Regions from separate parts of the Limosilactobacillus albertensis genome, predicted to be linked through region 1. Evidence: predicted binding sites of a transcription regulator. Region 1 holds the regulator's gene; the other holds the start of a gene.
The links. Region 1 encodes NrdR, which represses ribonucleotide reductase genes. Its sites were predicted from a motif close to ACACNATATATNGTGT; they were not measured.
Positions count from the first base shown of each region.

Region 2: a site for NrdR is predicted at 4,315-4,330, ahead of pnuC (nicotinamide riboside transporter PnuC). Genes of this name have one in related genera too.

Region 1 covers NZ_JACIVD010000045.1:32,493-40,429, reverse strand. Annotated here, with positions in the region: gene dnaI (primosomal protein DnaI) at 1-930, opposite strand, end outside; gene H5S41_RS01525 (replication initiation and membrane attachment family protein) at 949-2,304, opposite strand; gene nrdR (transcriptional regulator NrdR) at 2,317-2,784, opposite strand; gene coaE (dephospho-CoA kinase) at 2,830-3,429, opposite strand; gene mutM (bifunctional DNA-formamidopyrimidine glycosylase/DNA-(apurinic or apyrimidinic site) lyase) at 3,434-4,264, opposite strand; gene polA (DNA polymerase I) at 4,279-6,945, opposite strand; gene H5S41_RS01500 (YoaK family protein) at 7,068-7,769, shown strand; gene H5S41_RS01495 (Bax inhibitor-1/YccA family protein) at 7,790-7,937, opposite strand, start outside.
Region 2 covers NZ_JACIVD010000043.1:25,667-33,603, reverse strand. Annotated here, with positions in the region: gene H5S41_RS00715 (SGNH/GDSL hydrolase family protein) at 1-420, shown strand, start outside; gene H5S41_RS00710 (tyrosine-protein phosphatase) at 450-1,232, shown strand; gene H5S41_RS00705 (YbhB/YbcL family Raf kinase inhibitor-like protein) at 1,267-1,773, shown strand; gene H5S41_RS00700 (hypothetical protein) at 1,787-2,011, shown strand; gene H5S41_RS00695 (hypothetical protein) at 2,067-2,393, opposite strand; gene H5S41_RS00690 (hypothetical protein) at 2,415-3,533, opposite strand; gene greA (transcription elongation factor GreA) at 3,639-4,136, shown strand; gene pnuC (nicotinamide riboside transporter PnuC) at 4,386-5,138, shown strand; gene H5S41_RS00675 (aldo/keto reductase) at 5,189-6,031, opposite strand; gene H5S41_RS00670 (response regulator transcription factor) at 6,150-6,830, shown strand; gene H5S41_RS00665 (sensor histidine kinase) at 6,823-7,800, shown strand; gene H5S41_RS00660 (ABC transporter ATP-binding protein) at 7,918-7,937, shown strand, end outside.

The DNA of each region.
Region 1 (7,937 bases):
ACGCAAATTTTTGCCTTCCATCTCGATTTCACGTGATAAGAATTTAACCCGCTCCATTATTCGTGCAGCCTTCAATGGTTCATTATCTCCCTGTGCATTTACAGCAAGGTGATTATTTTGCAGTTCTTCCATGGAAAAATTAGAACTAAAGAAAGTCGGCAGCTCCTCTTGCATTCGATATTCTAAGATAACTCCTAAAACATCATCCCTAATCCAAGTCGACATTGCACCGGCCCCAATATCATCCAGCATTAGAATCGGGGCACGTTTAATTGCGTCAAGTTTCTGGCCCGTACTATTTTGTTTAATCGAATTGCGCATCTCAACTGCAAAGCTCGGAAAATGAACCATTGTAGTAGCAACTTCCTTATTCTTTGCTAATTCATTTGCAATTGCTCCTAATAGGTAGGTCTTCCCAACGCCAAACTGACCATAAAGGTAAAGTCCCGGCTGAAATTGATCCTTTTTATAATTATCTGTAAAGTCCATTGCAGCCTGAATTGCCTTTGTTCGCGTATCAGTTTGCATATCATCATTTAAATAGTAATCATCATATGAAGCATTTTTGATGAATTTCGGCATATTAATTGAATTAACTAATCGCTGAATATGTTGTTGCCGTTGTCGTTCTATCAGTTGTTTTGTCGGGACATAAGTTACATCAATTTGCCCAGCACTAATTATTAACTGGGGCGAATAACCGGGGGCAACAGTTGGCACGCCTTTTTCAATTAATTGTTTTTCGTGGAAATATTCATAAAGCTTTGATTGACCTCGTTTAATCGCTTCTTTACTAAGGCGGTCACGATTTTCATTTAAAAACGCGCGCACATCTTTATCAGAATAAACTTGTTTCATTGTTTGTTGAATATTATTTGTAATATTTTGACCCCGCATTAACTCTTGAAGCGTTTTGTTTAATGATTGCATTGCTGCCACCTCCTTTAATTATTTCTTTTTTCGATTGGCAATCCGCTCACGGAGCTTAGCAACTTCTTGTGATGAAGCTTTTTTCATCAACTCGCTTTTATCCTTTTTACTCCACTCCGGCATTGGTTCCTTGATTGCTTTTCGCCAATTATTTCTGTGGGGCTTTTTGGCTTCTTTTTTCTTTTCTTGTGCCTGCTTGTTAAAGTTTTTTAACTGGAGCAATGCTTGCTGCCCAGTCGATACCCCGTTTTGCAGCCAATTATTTGCAATCGTATCGACAAAGTTAGCAGTTAATGTCGAATGACCCCGATCACCAATAACGTACCAGGTCAAAATATTAATTGCTTCTTTTGTCAATTTTTCCTGCTCCACTAATCCTGTAAGAATATGACGCTCTCCAGATGTTACATAGCCGCCAGTTTGTGCTTTTAAATCCTGTAAGAATTCAACCGGTGAATAATCAGCAGCGGTCTTTAATAACTGCCGGTCTCTACTTGTCAACCCGTCATTGGCAACAGGCGATTTCTGTTCAGCTACCTTGCTTGGCTGGGTATATATTACATTATACGTTGAAGCGACAATTTGCTTAAATTTTTGGGGATTAAAATGATTAGTCTGCAAATCGATTGAACGCAACACCAACTTTTTCATTGTTGGTTCATCAATGCCGTAAAGCTGGTGTTCTAGCAAGATCAGTTCATGACTATTTTCTAAATCACTGCTTACAATCGGCTGGTTAGCCAGCAAGTGCAATAATGTACTCCAATTAAAGTCAGTTTTCATTCCCGCTGTTAGTGAGGGCTGTTTTTCAATTGGGGACTGCTTTCGCGCATCGGTAATTGCTTTCGGGGTGGCCGTAATCGACTGCGAATTAATATGAAACTCCTCAAAAAAGCGGTGGCTAATATTTGTCAAATTTACATTTGAAGAAGCAAGCTTATATTGACGACTTTGCTCAATCAAGTGGTTAAATGCCGTCTCGCCGATCTCTTCTAACAATAAAATACTTAATAAATTATCAGTAAGGAATTTTTCCGGGGTAAGCGTAGGCTGTAGTTCATAAACGTAGACATCCCCAACCTCATCGCTTTGAAAGTAAGTTTGGACTAAGCCAACCGCCTCTAAACGATGAAGAGCCTCTATCACCTGCTGTCCGCCGGCATTAATATGGGCTAATAACTCACTTTGCATTGTGCGGTTAGAAATTGTCGGCTTAGGGATTAAGCGTGCCCTAAACGTATAAAAAAGACTAAAAGCGACCGGCCCGAGAATTGGCTGGTAAAATGTTGCAAATGTCTGATCGTTAAAATTAACGAATGCCGTACTTGCAGTAACTATATAACCTGCCTGCGGGTCAAAAGTCGTTGCAGTCATCTTACAGCCTCCTTAATCGTTTTTATGCTCGGACTTTACCATTGTTTCAAGTTCGTTCATGAAGGCATCTACATCCTTAAATTGCCGGTACACACTAGCAAAGCGAATGTATGCAATCTCATCAACGTTTTTTAATTCATTCATTACAAATTTACCAATAATTTGACTTGAGACTTCACTTTCACCAATACTGCGAACCTGTTTTTCAACTTTATCCGTAATCTTGGTCAAACGTTCCATACTAACGGGTCTCTTTTCCGCCGATCGAACAATCCCGTTAAGAATCTTTTGCCGACTAAATTCCTGCCGTGTCCCATCTTTTTTAATTACTAGCAGCGGCGTTTCCTCGTACCGTTCAAAGGTTGTAAAACGAAAGCCACAATGAACACACTCACGACGGCGGCGAATAAAGCTCCCGTCTTCACTTGGCCGACTGTCAACTACCCGTGATCCATTTTTGTGACAATGTGGACAGCGCAATGCGTCCCCCTCCTTTTTAGTATAAGTACTTTATTTTATCATATTTTACTCTGCTTTAAGTTGTTTTATTAGGGATGCGACCTGTTTTTGCAGTTCAACCTGGTTACCATTATTATTAATCTTAAAATCGGCTTGTTCTATTTTATCCGCTAATGGAAACTGAGCGGCAATGCGGGCACGAGCAGCCTGTTCAGAACAGTGGTCACGGGCCATCAAACGTTTTAACTGTGTCTGCTGATCAGTATAAACAACCACTACATAATCACAATCTTCATCATAGTGCTGCTCAAATAGTAAAGGAACATCCAACACAACTAATGGTAATCCTTGCTTCTTAAGAGCAGTCGCACGGGCAAAAATTTTATCATGAATCAACGGCTGTAGTAAGTCATCTAATTTTTTTAATGTCTCTTTATTATTAAAAACAATTTTAGCAAGAGCGGGACGATTTAATTCACCCGTCGCCAATAATACTTGCGGACCAAAGACTTTCACAATCCTCGTTAACCCGACCGAATCAGGCGTTTGTACTTGGCGGGCTACTTCATCAGCATCAATCACCGGGATTCCGGCTTGACGCAAAATATTGCTTACTGTTGTCTTTCCCGTCGCAATTCCACCAGTTAAGCCTATTATTTTTGTCATGTTCCTATTCCTTTAAAGCTTGGCAATGTGGGCAAAATGTCGTGCCCCGTTCCGCAACTTTAATCTTAACCATTTTAGTTCCACAGCGCGGGCACTTATCTCCTGCATGACCATATGCATTTAACCGTTCCTGAAAAGCCCCAGCGTCACCAAACGCATTTGTAAAACTATGAACCGTGGTTCCTTTAAACTTAATTGCCGTTGCCAGTTCCTTAATAATATTCTTGCGAAGTTCAGATATTTGCTGGTCGGTGAGCGTGTTAGCAGGTTGTTCAGGATTTATTTTTGACATCCATAAAACCTCATCAACGTAGATATTACCCAAGCCGGCAACATGTCGCTGATTTAGCAAAAAAGGTTTTATTTTACCACGGCTTTTTCTTAACTCCGCAGTAAAGAACGCCAAAGTAAAACTATCATTAGTTGGTTCAGGACCAATTGTTTTCAAGCCGCCGACATTCATTTCGTCGCCAGTTTTAACAAGGGTCATCCGACCAAATTTACGGGTATCCTGATAACATAATTCCGTCCCGTCCGTAAATTGAAAGACGACATGGGTATGCTTGTCAATGGGTCCGCCGATTGGTTGATTATAGTACTTCCCTTCCATTCGCAAATGAGAAACCATTGTCAGATTATTAGTAAAACGGAAAAGAAGGTACTTACCGCGACGATCGACCCGTTCAATTGTTTGGCCAATCAAGGCTTGACGGAATGTTTCAACGTCATTAGTAATTGTTTTGCCATAATAAATGTCAATTGCATTAATTTTTCGTCCAGCAGCAATCTTCATTAGCCCGCGACGAACTGTTTCAACTTCTGGTAATTCAGGCATCTAATCCCTCCTAACTATTTTTTTAGGTCATACCAGGTATCACCATACTTGCTGTCGACTTTAAGCGGAACATCTAATTTAACTGCGGAATCCATTACTTTCGGCACTAATTCTGATAATACCGGTATTTCTTCTTTAGGAGCTTCAAATACTAATTCATCGTGGATTTGCAAAAGCATTTTAGCCTGCAAATGCCGTTTTTCAAGTTCATCTTGCATCCGAATCATCGCAATTTTAATAATGTCGGCAGCACTTCCTTGGATTGGCGTATTCATTGCTGTCCGCTCCGCAAATGACCGTTTACTAAAGCTTTTAGCATGGATATCAGGTAAGTAGCGGCGACGATGAGTAATTGTCTCAACATAACCATTTTCCTTAGCAAACGCAATCGTATCATTGATATATTTCTTTACTCCAGGGAACTCATGGAAGTAATTTTGGATAAATTCATGAGCTTCCGCACGGCTGACGTGTATTCGCTGAGCCAGCCCATAATCGCTAATCCCATAAACAATTCCAAAGTTAACTGCTTTAGCCCGCCGTCGCATATTACGGTCAATTTCTGCATCAGGGGCTAAATGAAAGATTCGCCGTGCCGTACTTGCGTGAATATCCTCCCCATTTTTAAAATCCTCTTGAAGGTTCTTGTCTCCAGTAATATGAGCAAGAACCCGCAATTCAACTTGGGAATAATCCGAAGAGAAGATCTGCCATCCTTCATGACTAGGAACAAAGGCTTTTCTAATCAACCGTCCTTCAGGCAAACGGACAGGAATGTTCTGTAAGTTTGGATCAACAGAAGATAGCCGCCCCGTTTGTGTTAGTGTCTGCAGGTAACGTGTGTGGATCTTTTGATCATTTGAATGGATAACCTTTAATAAACCAGTAATATACGTCGATTGAAGTTTAGCGATTTGCCGGTATTCTAAAATTTGTTCAACGATCGGGGACTTGTCTGCTAACTTTTCTAGTACGTCCACGGCAGTCGAATATCCGGTTTTAGTCTTTTTGATTACTGGCAGTTTTAATTTTTCAAAAAGAATATGTCCTAACTGCTTAGTCGAATTAATATTAAACTCTTCGCCTGCCTCTTGATAGATTTGGCTTTCAATTTCAGCGAGCCGTTCTGTCAATTTACTCCCCATATTCTTTAGGGTTTGCGCATCGACATGGACTCCGGTAATCTCCATTTTCGCAAGAACCCGAGCTAACGGCAATTCAATATCGGTATATAAGGGCGTTTGTTTATTTTCATCTAATTTGGCAAACAGATCTTTTCGTAAATGTGCGATCGCGCGTGCCTTGGTAGCAAGATGACTAAAGAAGACCTCATCATCATCGGGAACTGCTCGTTTTGCTCCCTTACCATAAACTTCTTCATCGGTTCGAACATCATCATAATCATGTTCTTGAGCAACCTGTCCAAGGTCGTTGCTGTTGTCATTCGTATTTAATAAGTAAGAAGCTAAAAGCAAGTCAAAATTAATATCTTCTAACGAAATCCCAAGGCGATGAAGGCCAACGATTTGTGCTTTAGCATTGAAGACGTTTTTCTTAATACCGGTATTCTCTAACAGGTCTTTAAGGGGCGCCTCCTTGAGTAATTCCACATCACGACTAGTAAACCAGCATTCGTCATTACCGATTACAAAACCAGCAAATGGCGAAGTATGATAATTTGCTTCCGGCATTTCAAGGTAAAAGCTCACTTCGCCCTTTAATTGTGCCAACTTAGCTAAATTATCCTTAGTTAAAACCGTGTAGCTAATTGGTGCAATCGTAGCTTCATCTTCATCCCCTACATGGTCTGGATCCATCTTTTTTAAGAATGATTTAAAGCCCATTTCCTTATAGAACTTAACCAATTCATCATTTTGCGGACCTTCGTAACTTAAGTCAGCTAAACTAATCTTAATCGGCGCATCACGAAGAATTGTTGCTAACGTCTTGCATTGACGCGCAATCTCTTCGTCCTCAATCAAGTGCTCCTTCATTTTGCTCTTTTTTAGTTCATCAATATGATCATAAAGTTCTTCTACTGAACCAAATTGTTTTACCAGCTTGATTGCTGTCTTTTCACCAATTTTAGTTACTCCAGGATAATTATCTGATGAATCACCCATCAACGCCTTCATATCAATAATCTGGCGAGGGGTAATCCCCAGTTTTTCTTCAACGTGTGCTGGAGTGTAGTGTTCAGTGTCAGTGACACCTTTATGTGTAACTGCGACAGTTGTATTTTCACTTGCCAATTGAGTCAGGTCACGATCACCGGTTACAATCAATGTCTTGTAGCCAGCATCATCAGCCTGCTTAGCCAAGGTTCCAATAATATCATCAGCTTCGTAATTAGCCAAATCGTAACTATGTAATCCAGAATCTTTTATTAGTTCCCGAACATAAGGGATTTGTTCTGTTAATTCATTAGGTGTTTTGTTGCGTCCACCCTTATAATCATCATACATTTTTGTCCGAAATGTTACCTTGCCAGCATCAAAGGCTACTAAGGCAGCATCCGGCTTAAAATTTTGCAATACATGGTCAAGCATTAACTTAAAACCATAGATAGCCGCTGTATGTAATCCATCCTTATTGGTGAATTTATCCATTTGATTATGCATGGCAAAAAATGCCCGGAAGACAATGCTATTTCCGTCAATTAACAATAACTGTTTTGTCATTTAATTCCCGCCCTTCTATCGCTAATAATAATTGTACCAAAGAATATAGCAATGGTTTAGCTTCTTGACTAAAGATTTAAGCTATAATTATACTGAAAACCATTACATGTGAGATGAAATTCATGGATAAACTCATAAATTATCACAAACCGGCAGAAGCACGCCTCTTCGCCCTCCTCCTTACCTTCAGCGGCGGTTTTATCGACGCTTTTACATATATTAAATGCGGACGAACAATGGCCGCAGCACAAACTGGGAACATCATTTTTCTCAGCGCTGCACTAGCTAATCATAACTTTCTCGGGGTTGTTGATCGGCTCGGCTCGCTAATCGCCTTTATTATCGGATTAGCAATGGTCAGTATTCTTCACGCCCGCTTAAGAACCGATTATTGGCGAGTGGTTTGCCTATTGCCAATTCTATTAGTCGGTGCAATCATTGGCTTTCTTCCCGATACTTTTCCTGATTACCTAATGGTGCCTGCCGTTTCATTTGGATTAGCAATGCAAAGTGCCGCTTTCAGTAAAATCGAGGGGCTTGGTTACAATAGTGTCTTTACCAGCGGCAGCGTCAAAAAAGCAGCCGTGGCGTGGAGTGAATATTATTTTCATCACGATTATTCCCAACGTAAGGCTGCACTTAGTTATCTAACAATTGTCATTTGTTTTTCTCTTGGTGCAATTATCTCAGCACAATTACTTCCTTTCTTCCGAATGAAAACCATCTGGATTGCTACTTTCTTAATCCTCGTAACTGATAGTTCTTATTATTTAACCAAAAAGAAAAAAGCTAATAAAAATAACCGTCAAAAAAAGGAAAGCTGAATCATCAGCTTTCCTTTTTATTAATTTCGATCACTCATTCCAAAAATCTGGAGAAGTGAGATAAAGAGGTTTACAAAGTCTAGGTACAATTGAAGCGCACCAAGAACGGCTAGACCAGTAGTTGATACCTCGCCGCCATAATTGACGTAAATCTGCTTCATCTTTTGT
Region 2 (7,937 bases), on a different contig from region 1:
GCTGGCGGAGTATTGCGCTCTGCTACTGGCGGCGTTCCCACTGCTGATAAGTTTTTAGCAAGAATCGATGCACAAGATTTATGGACCCCTAATAATCCTGATTTAACAGTACTTAACTTAGGTGTCAACGATCGCCGTTTCCCTTCAAAACAATTCGTTGCTGCTTTTGACTTATTTGTCCAACAAGTCAAATTAACTTTTCCAAATGCCCCGTTGGCAATAATGGTTCCATTTAGTCAAACTTTTGCCCAAGAGATTCGGACAATTGCAGCTAATCATCAGTGTCCCATCATCGAAACCAATAGCTGGAAGCATAGTTTTACAGATGGATTACACCCCGATCAGCTAGGTGCCATTGCAGAAGGAAAAATGCTGGCAAAAGCTTTAAGTCCGCTTTTACATAAATCCAGTGTACAATAAAACTAAGAAATAATATGAGGAGGATTCCCATGGCTAACCAACGATTATTACCAATAAAAAATGGCTATAATTTCCGCGACCTAGGCGGCTATCCTACTGTCGACGGGCACACAACAAAATGGCAACGGCTGCTTCGAACTGGATCGCTCGCTCGACTGGGACAAGATGATTTAAAAGTACTAGACGCAATCCCGGTTACAATTGATGTTGACCTGCGTGCCCCTGATGAAGTAAAAAAGGCTCCTGATCGTGTTCCTGCTACTGCTACTTACTATCATTTGCCGGTTTTTCAATCAGATGAAACCGATGCATCGCATAGTGATGAGGAAATCGCTGCGCAAATGCAGAAACCGGGCAATGGATATCATCATATGATTGATGTCTACCAGCGAATGACAACTGTTAATTCTGCAAAGCAAGCATATCAAAATTTATTTAAGCTCCTATTAAGCAATAAACACGGTGCTTTGCTTTTTCACTGCACTGCTGGAAAAGATAGGACTGGAATGGCGTCATTTCTTATCCTTAGCGCTCTGGGGGTAGAACAAAAAGTTATTATAGAAGATTACTTATTGACCAATACTGTTACTCAAGAGTTCCGCAACAACTGGCTACAAGAAATGCGCGATAACGGAGCTAGTGAAGAATTGGTAACGAATCGTGCCGCTCTCGCTTCCGTTGCACCTGATTACATCAATACCGCAATAAAAAATATTAATCAAAATTATGGGAATGTTGATCATTACCTCAACGAATATCTCGGGATAACTCCTGCTGAAATAAAAGAACTGCGGGAATTGTATTTAGACTGACCTAGATTATAATTGTTTATGAGGAGGGATTTTTATGCAAATCTCAGTACCATTAGTTAACGGAATGTTAGCCGATGAATATGGTAAATACGCGCCTGCAGCGGATATATTAGCTGATCATCCAATCAAATCATTCCCAATAAAGATTACAGACGCTCCTGCCGATACCAAAACATTTGCGATTGTATTTATTGATTATGATTCAACACCTGTTTGTGGTTTCACGTGGATTCATTGGCTAGCAGCTAACATCCCCGGAACTTTAACAGATATTCCTGCTAATGCTAGTCGAGACTTAGCCGCTCAATTCGTTCAAGGAAATAATAGTAATGCCGGTTCACTAGTAAATGGCGATCCACTTATTACCAGCGGCTACGTAGGTCCACAACCACCTGATAAAACTCATAACTATACCTTAATGGTGTTTGCCTTGGATGACACATTACCTTTAAAAAACAAGTACTGGCTTAATGATTTCATTCACGCCGCCAAAGGACATATTCTAGCAAAAGCACAAGTTGATTTACCAAGTCGTGCGTAAGGAGGAAATGATAATGGAAACAAGAATCTTCTTTAATCCTGGCGATTCAGTTGCTAACATTAATGATTACAATGAAGCAGTTCGGAAGGGTCAAATTTTCAAGCGCGAGCGTCGCAATGACGATCTTGTTATCGCAAAGGACCCTAACGATAAAGAATATGCTATTTTTTATGCTAAAGATGCTTTGCCAGCTGAACATAAAAAATCTAAGCCATATGAAATTAAAAATCGTCTTTAAAAAGAGAAATGGCCAATGGAAATATTCCACCGGTCATTTTTTCTTTTATTAGGCTTTAACGACCACCAACAATTCTAGCCGTTTCATCCTCGAGTCGTTCAATTAACGAATCAGCATCCGTCTTAAAATCATTAACAAATGAATCTGACTGCGGGTGAACACGACCAGCCTCATTACCCATAACATCAGTAACAACTAAGTCATTTTCATCCCAGTTAACATCATCATAATGACCTTCAAGAGCTTCGTCAAAAAATGCTTGGAGTATATCCCGAACCGCATTTTGAATAACAGTTGTTTCATCAACCTGCTCACCGCGAACCTTGTGTTGAGCTAGTTGCATTGCTACATCTTCCATATTTTCTGGAATTTCAACGCTCATTACGGATTCCTCCTTTAAGAATTACCGACGACGTAGCTTGCGCCGGGCCTTTTTACTAAACTTAATACCTTGAAGCGATTTTTTCTTCCGCTTTAACTGCGGATCGGTATGGTCACTTACAGCCATTTGTTGCTGTTGCTTTTGTTGCATTTCACGTTGACGCTTAATTAAACGTTTCCGCTCATATTCACCCCATGGATTTAACAGACCACGCATAAAGTCAGCAACTTCTTGCTTATGATCATCCATCCATGCTTCGGCCACATCTGCATCATCTGTATCGATCCCATTACTATTAATGAATGATAGAACTAATTGGGTTTCACGTTCATCACGATTTAATGAAGCAAGCATGTCTTCTGACGGTTGCATATTGGCAATTGCCTTTAAACCGAGCTTATACTGATCCATATCAATATAATCATTTTGCTTCATATATTCAAATAATGCCTGTGCACTTGGTACAATATTATGAATCTGCTTTATTGAGATATGCGGATCCAGTGGCATCATCATGCCCAATACCCGCTGTAAATTACTGAAAGTCCACTGATCTGGATATTCAGCACATTCTTGAACCATTAATTCTAAGAACTCTTGTACAACATAATTTAGTTCGACATTATCTAATTCAAGATTGCTAAAGTGCGGATCAGTTTTAATAGCTTGTTGAATATTTGCTAACAAGTCCTTAAATTTTTCAGGTGTCCACGTAACTTTTTCTTTAGCTGAAGCGTCCTGAACTGGCGTTGATTCTTCTTCGTGCTCTTCAGCTCCGTGTAATTGGGCCCATGTCTTATGTGCTTTACGACATTCATTCATTTTTGTCCGTTGTTCTTCCATCGCCTTAACGACTTCAGCGAGATTATCAACTTTCAAAAATTCTTGGTAAGCACGTAAAACCGGAACAACCGCAATCCCAAATTGATTAGTTAATGATGGATCAGCGATAAATTCCCCGACCATGACCGCTTTTACTGCTTCTGGTGTCCAAGTAGTATCGGTCAAATGCTGATCATTTGCCATCTGGTTATTAAAACGAGTCAAAATATCCTGTGCATGTTTTTGCTGATTAGCAGATAACTGATGATAGTTGGACGAAGTAAGGAACTGGTCAATATGCTGTTCTTGTTCGTTCATTATCTATTGTCCTCCGTCTCCAAATTGAATTTTCCTTTCTATCATATCATAATTATATCTAGTAAATATAACTAGATTGTTAATACATAAGGAGATATTACACCAATGCAACGAAAAAAGATCCAAGAAGCAATGAAAAATGTCTATTTTCAAAAAATGACTGCTAATGGTTATCATGAAATTGAGGAACAAATTGCTGGATTACAAAAGCAGCGTCCAGCGAAAATAGAACAGCTAAAAGCTGCCCGCGCCCTTGGCGACTTATCAGAGAACACGGAATACAGTACTGCTAAGCGAGAACTTCGCCACCTCGAAAGCCGACTGCGTTATCTTAACAAGCAGCTTCAATACGCTGAAATTGTGACTCCTAGCGATGATCATACTGTTGACCTTGGTACGACCGTCACAATTGAATTTGAAGATGATGATGAGCAAGAAATCTACCATATTGTTGGTAAGCAAGAAGCTGATATTGCTAAACAAAAGATCTCCTTCGACTCCCCGCTCGGTCAAGCCCTCCTTCATCAAACCGCCGGAACCATTGTAACCGTTGAAGCTCCACAATCATCATATCGGGTTAAGATTATTAAAGTTGAGTTATAACATTGATAAGCTATTTTAGTTTCTTTAATATTACAGCAGAAATTTTTAAATTTATTATTTTCGGTAATAGGGTTAATTCCTCGCTGTTCAATTGCTCTAAGCAACTGATTAAACAAAATTTTCGGTATTGCATCTCTGATTTTGACCCGCTATACTATTAAACGTCGCTTTTTCACAGCCACAACATATTGTGTTCTCAGTTGATATAAAGCACAACTTATACAACATATAGTAGAGGGAGTTATATTGATGCTTAGCAATTATTTAAAATTTCTTGCCCACCAGTTAAAGGGCTGGCCACAACAAAACTATTACCTATTCTTTTTCAGTTTAGGCTGTCAGGTTATGACCTTAGTCAGTGCCCCGATAACATGGGTTACTGTCATTACTTTTATCGGTACCACGCTTGGTGTCCTTTGTGTTCTAGCAATTAATGCAGCAAAGTCAGTAAATGGTTTCTTAGGCATTCTATCAGCACTGTGTTTCATCATTGCTGGTTTTAGTGCTAAAAATTATTTAAGTATTGTTGAGCAAATCGCCTATGTTATTACCCTCGATTTACCAGTATTACTTTCTGCAAACTGGAACGTTAACATGGCTTCTAAGATTCGTAAGTTCAATGCCCGTTCATGGTCAATCGCTATTGTGGCAACCATTGCGGTATATCTCGTTTCAGGTTACTTGATTGGTAATTTAACTGATGATCCACGACCATGGATTGATGCAATTAGTTTCTCCATCAGTCTTTCTGCTGGTGTCATCTGTTTCTTACGTTTTAACAATCAATACTTCTGGTGGCTTGCATCCGGTCTTGCCCAATTAGTACTTTGGTTTGTTTCTTACAAGCAAGGTTCAGCTACTTTAGCAATGGCCGTTAATAGTTCAATCTATCTAATTAATGATGTTCTCGCCTTCACCATTTCGCCATGGTATAACGAACGTGAACGTCAACGACTTAGTGAAGAAGAATCTGCCTATGCTAAAGAACTGGGCCTAGAGTAGTACAAAACAGCAAAGTGAGTGGATAATTTTCCAATCGCTTTGCTGCTTTTTTAATATTGCTTATTATATTCATACACCAATTCTGGTTCACGGCCGGTCCGATGGTAGGCGTTTAATGAGTCGATCTGCGCCATTTCTTGTGCACTAAGTTCAAAATCGTAAATATCAGCATTTTGTGCGATTCGTTCTTCGTGAACTGACTTAGGGATAAATGACACGCCGTTTTGCAAATGCCAGCGTAAGATCACTTGCGCGGTTGATTTATTATGAGCAACGGCAATATCTTTTAATATTGACTCATTAAGAACGGCTCCCCTGCCAAGCGGACTCCATGCTTGCGTTACAATTTGATGCTGACGATTAAATTGTAATAACGGTTTTTGCGTTAATAGGGGATGCAGTTCAATTTGATCAACAACAGGCATTTCACTTGCTTGCGTTGCTAAATACTGAAGATGAATCATTTGGTAGTTGCTTACACCAATCGATCGTGTAAGTCCCGCCTTCTTCATTTCTTCAAACGCCCGCCATGTATCAAAAAATGAACGTTCAATCGGCCAGTGAACAAGTAATAAGTCAACATAATCCATTTGTAGTTTATGTAATGATTCTTTGACCGATTCGATTGCCTTCTCATAGCCCTGGTTTTTCTCAGCGACTTTTGTTGTAACAAAAATATTATCACGTGGAATTGCTAATTGTTTAAAGGCATTACCAACTTCTTGTTCATTGCCATATAGTTGTGCAGTATCAAATAAGCGATAACCTATCTCATACGCTTTGCTTACCGCCTGATTCATCGTTTCCTGTCCATCTACCTTGTACAGGCCAAAACCCTCTTGTGGCATTTTGTTACCATCAGCTAGGGTTAATAAATTATCCTTAATGTCCATCCATTCCCACTTCCTTTTGCCTTATTCTCAAACAGTCATTCAAAATTGTCAAACATGTATTTTCCTTTCTGAACTAACTAATGTATTATGATGTTAAATCTACTTACGAGGAAAAATTATGGCTAAAATATTTATTGTTGAGGATAATTCCGACATTATCCATGCAATTGTGCAAAATTTAAGCAAATGGCAACATGATACCATCACAGTTAAGGACTGGGCAAACGTTGCAAACGAGATTATTACCGCAAAGCCAGATCTTGTTTTGTTTGATATTACTCTTCCTACTTTTGATGGTTTTTATTGGATTCAGGAAGTCCGTAAATACAGTCAAGTACCGATCATCGTAATTTCTGCAGCAGAAATTGATACCAATGTCATGCACGCAGTTACGGCTGGGGCTGATGATTACATCATGAAGCCATTCACAATGACCGTCCTCTTAGCAAAGATCCAAGCTTTGTTACGCCGAAATAAGCAGGTAACCGATACGGAAAAACTAGACTGGGGGCATAATTCATTTAACCCGCTTACTAATGTTCTTACAAATGCATACGGCACTGCGCAACTTACTCCAACTGAGGGGGCAATGCTACAAGTTTTACTTAGTCATCGCAATAAAACTGTTTCTAAAGATCAACTACTGCAATGGTTATGGCAAGGTGGAAAATATCTCAATGAAAATACCCTCAACGTCAATATTAGCCGTCTAAGAACTAAACTAAGCACAATTGGTTTACGTCAATGTATTCACACAGAACGTGGCCTTGGTTATCGCCTGGTGGTTGATCATGAATAAGTATTATTTCAAATTATTTTGCCGTTCAATATTCCCTGCTACTATCGGTTATATAATTTTAATTGGTCTAATCGGTCTGCTAGCAATTTTATATAATCTTCCTGCCGTTTTTTGGGGTGACATTATTCGTTTTTCCCTTCCAGTTTTTATCATTTGGCTTATTGGGACAGGTGCAATTCAATTCTATCGTCTTCGCCATTTAACGATTTCACAGCTTGATAACTTTAGCCCCGCCAATATAACTGAAGGAAAACTTATTGAAATTCTGCAGAAAGAACGCTCAAAAAACATCCAGACTATCCGTCAATTACAAGCAGTACAACATGAACAACTTGACCACCTTGAATTATTTGCCCACGAAATCAAAAATTATTTAACAAGTTTAACTGCTGCTGCAGAAAATTCACTAACAGTCACCAGTGAAGAAGTTAAGAAAAATACATACCAGGCAAATTATTATTTAAATTTACTATTAAACGATGAACGCCTAGCGATTAATAACCACGATTACGATTTTCAATGGGTTAATATTGCCCAGCTAGTGAATGCAATCTTACAGCAAAACTCAGCTATTTTTATTAATAAACAGCTTATTCCTGAGTTACAAAATTTAACTGGAGTTACTATTCTTACTGACCGTAAATGGTTGCGTTTTTGTATTGAACAATTACTTTCAAATGCAATCAAATACTCATCCCCCAACAGTACTATTAATATTTCCTGGGAAATTAATTCATTACGGATCACTGACCATGGTTGTGGAATTCCAACGACTGATCTTCCACGAATTTTTGAAAATGGCTTCACTGGGGAAAATGGTCACCAAACAACTGCTGCTACTGGCATGGGGTTGTACCTTGTTAAAAAGGTTACTCAACAATTAAACTTCCAGGTTAGCGTTTCATCAATCCAAGGCCAGGGAACAACAGCTATTTTGTCTTTTCAGCCAGCCAACGTTAAACATGCTTAATTTAAAGCTTACAAAATTGTAAGGTTCTGTACGTTTCCGTAAGTAGGAAGTAGTACAGAACCTTTTTATAATTAAGACATAATCAAACCTAGCGTTTTACCAGAAAGGAAAATTATTATGACAGTATTAAATCTTCA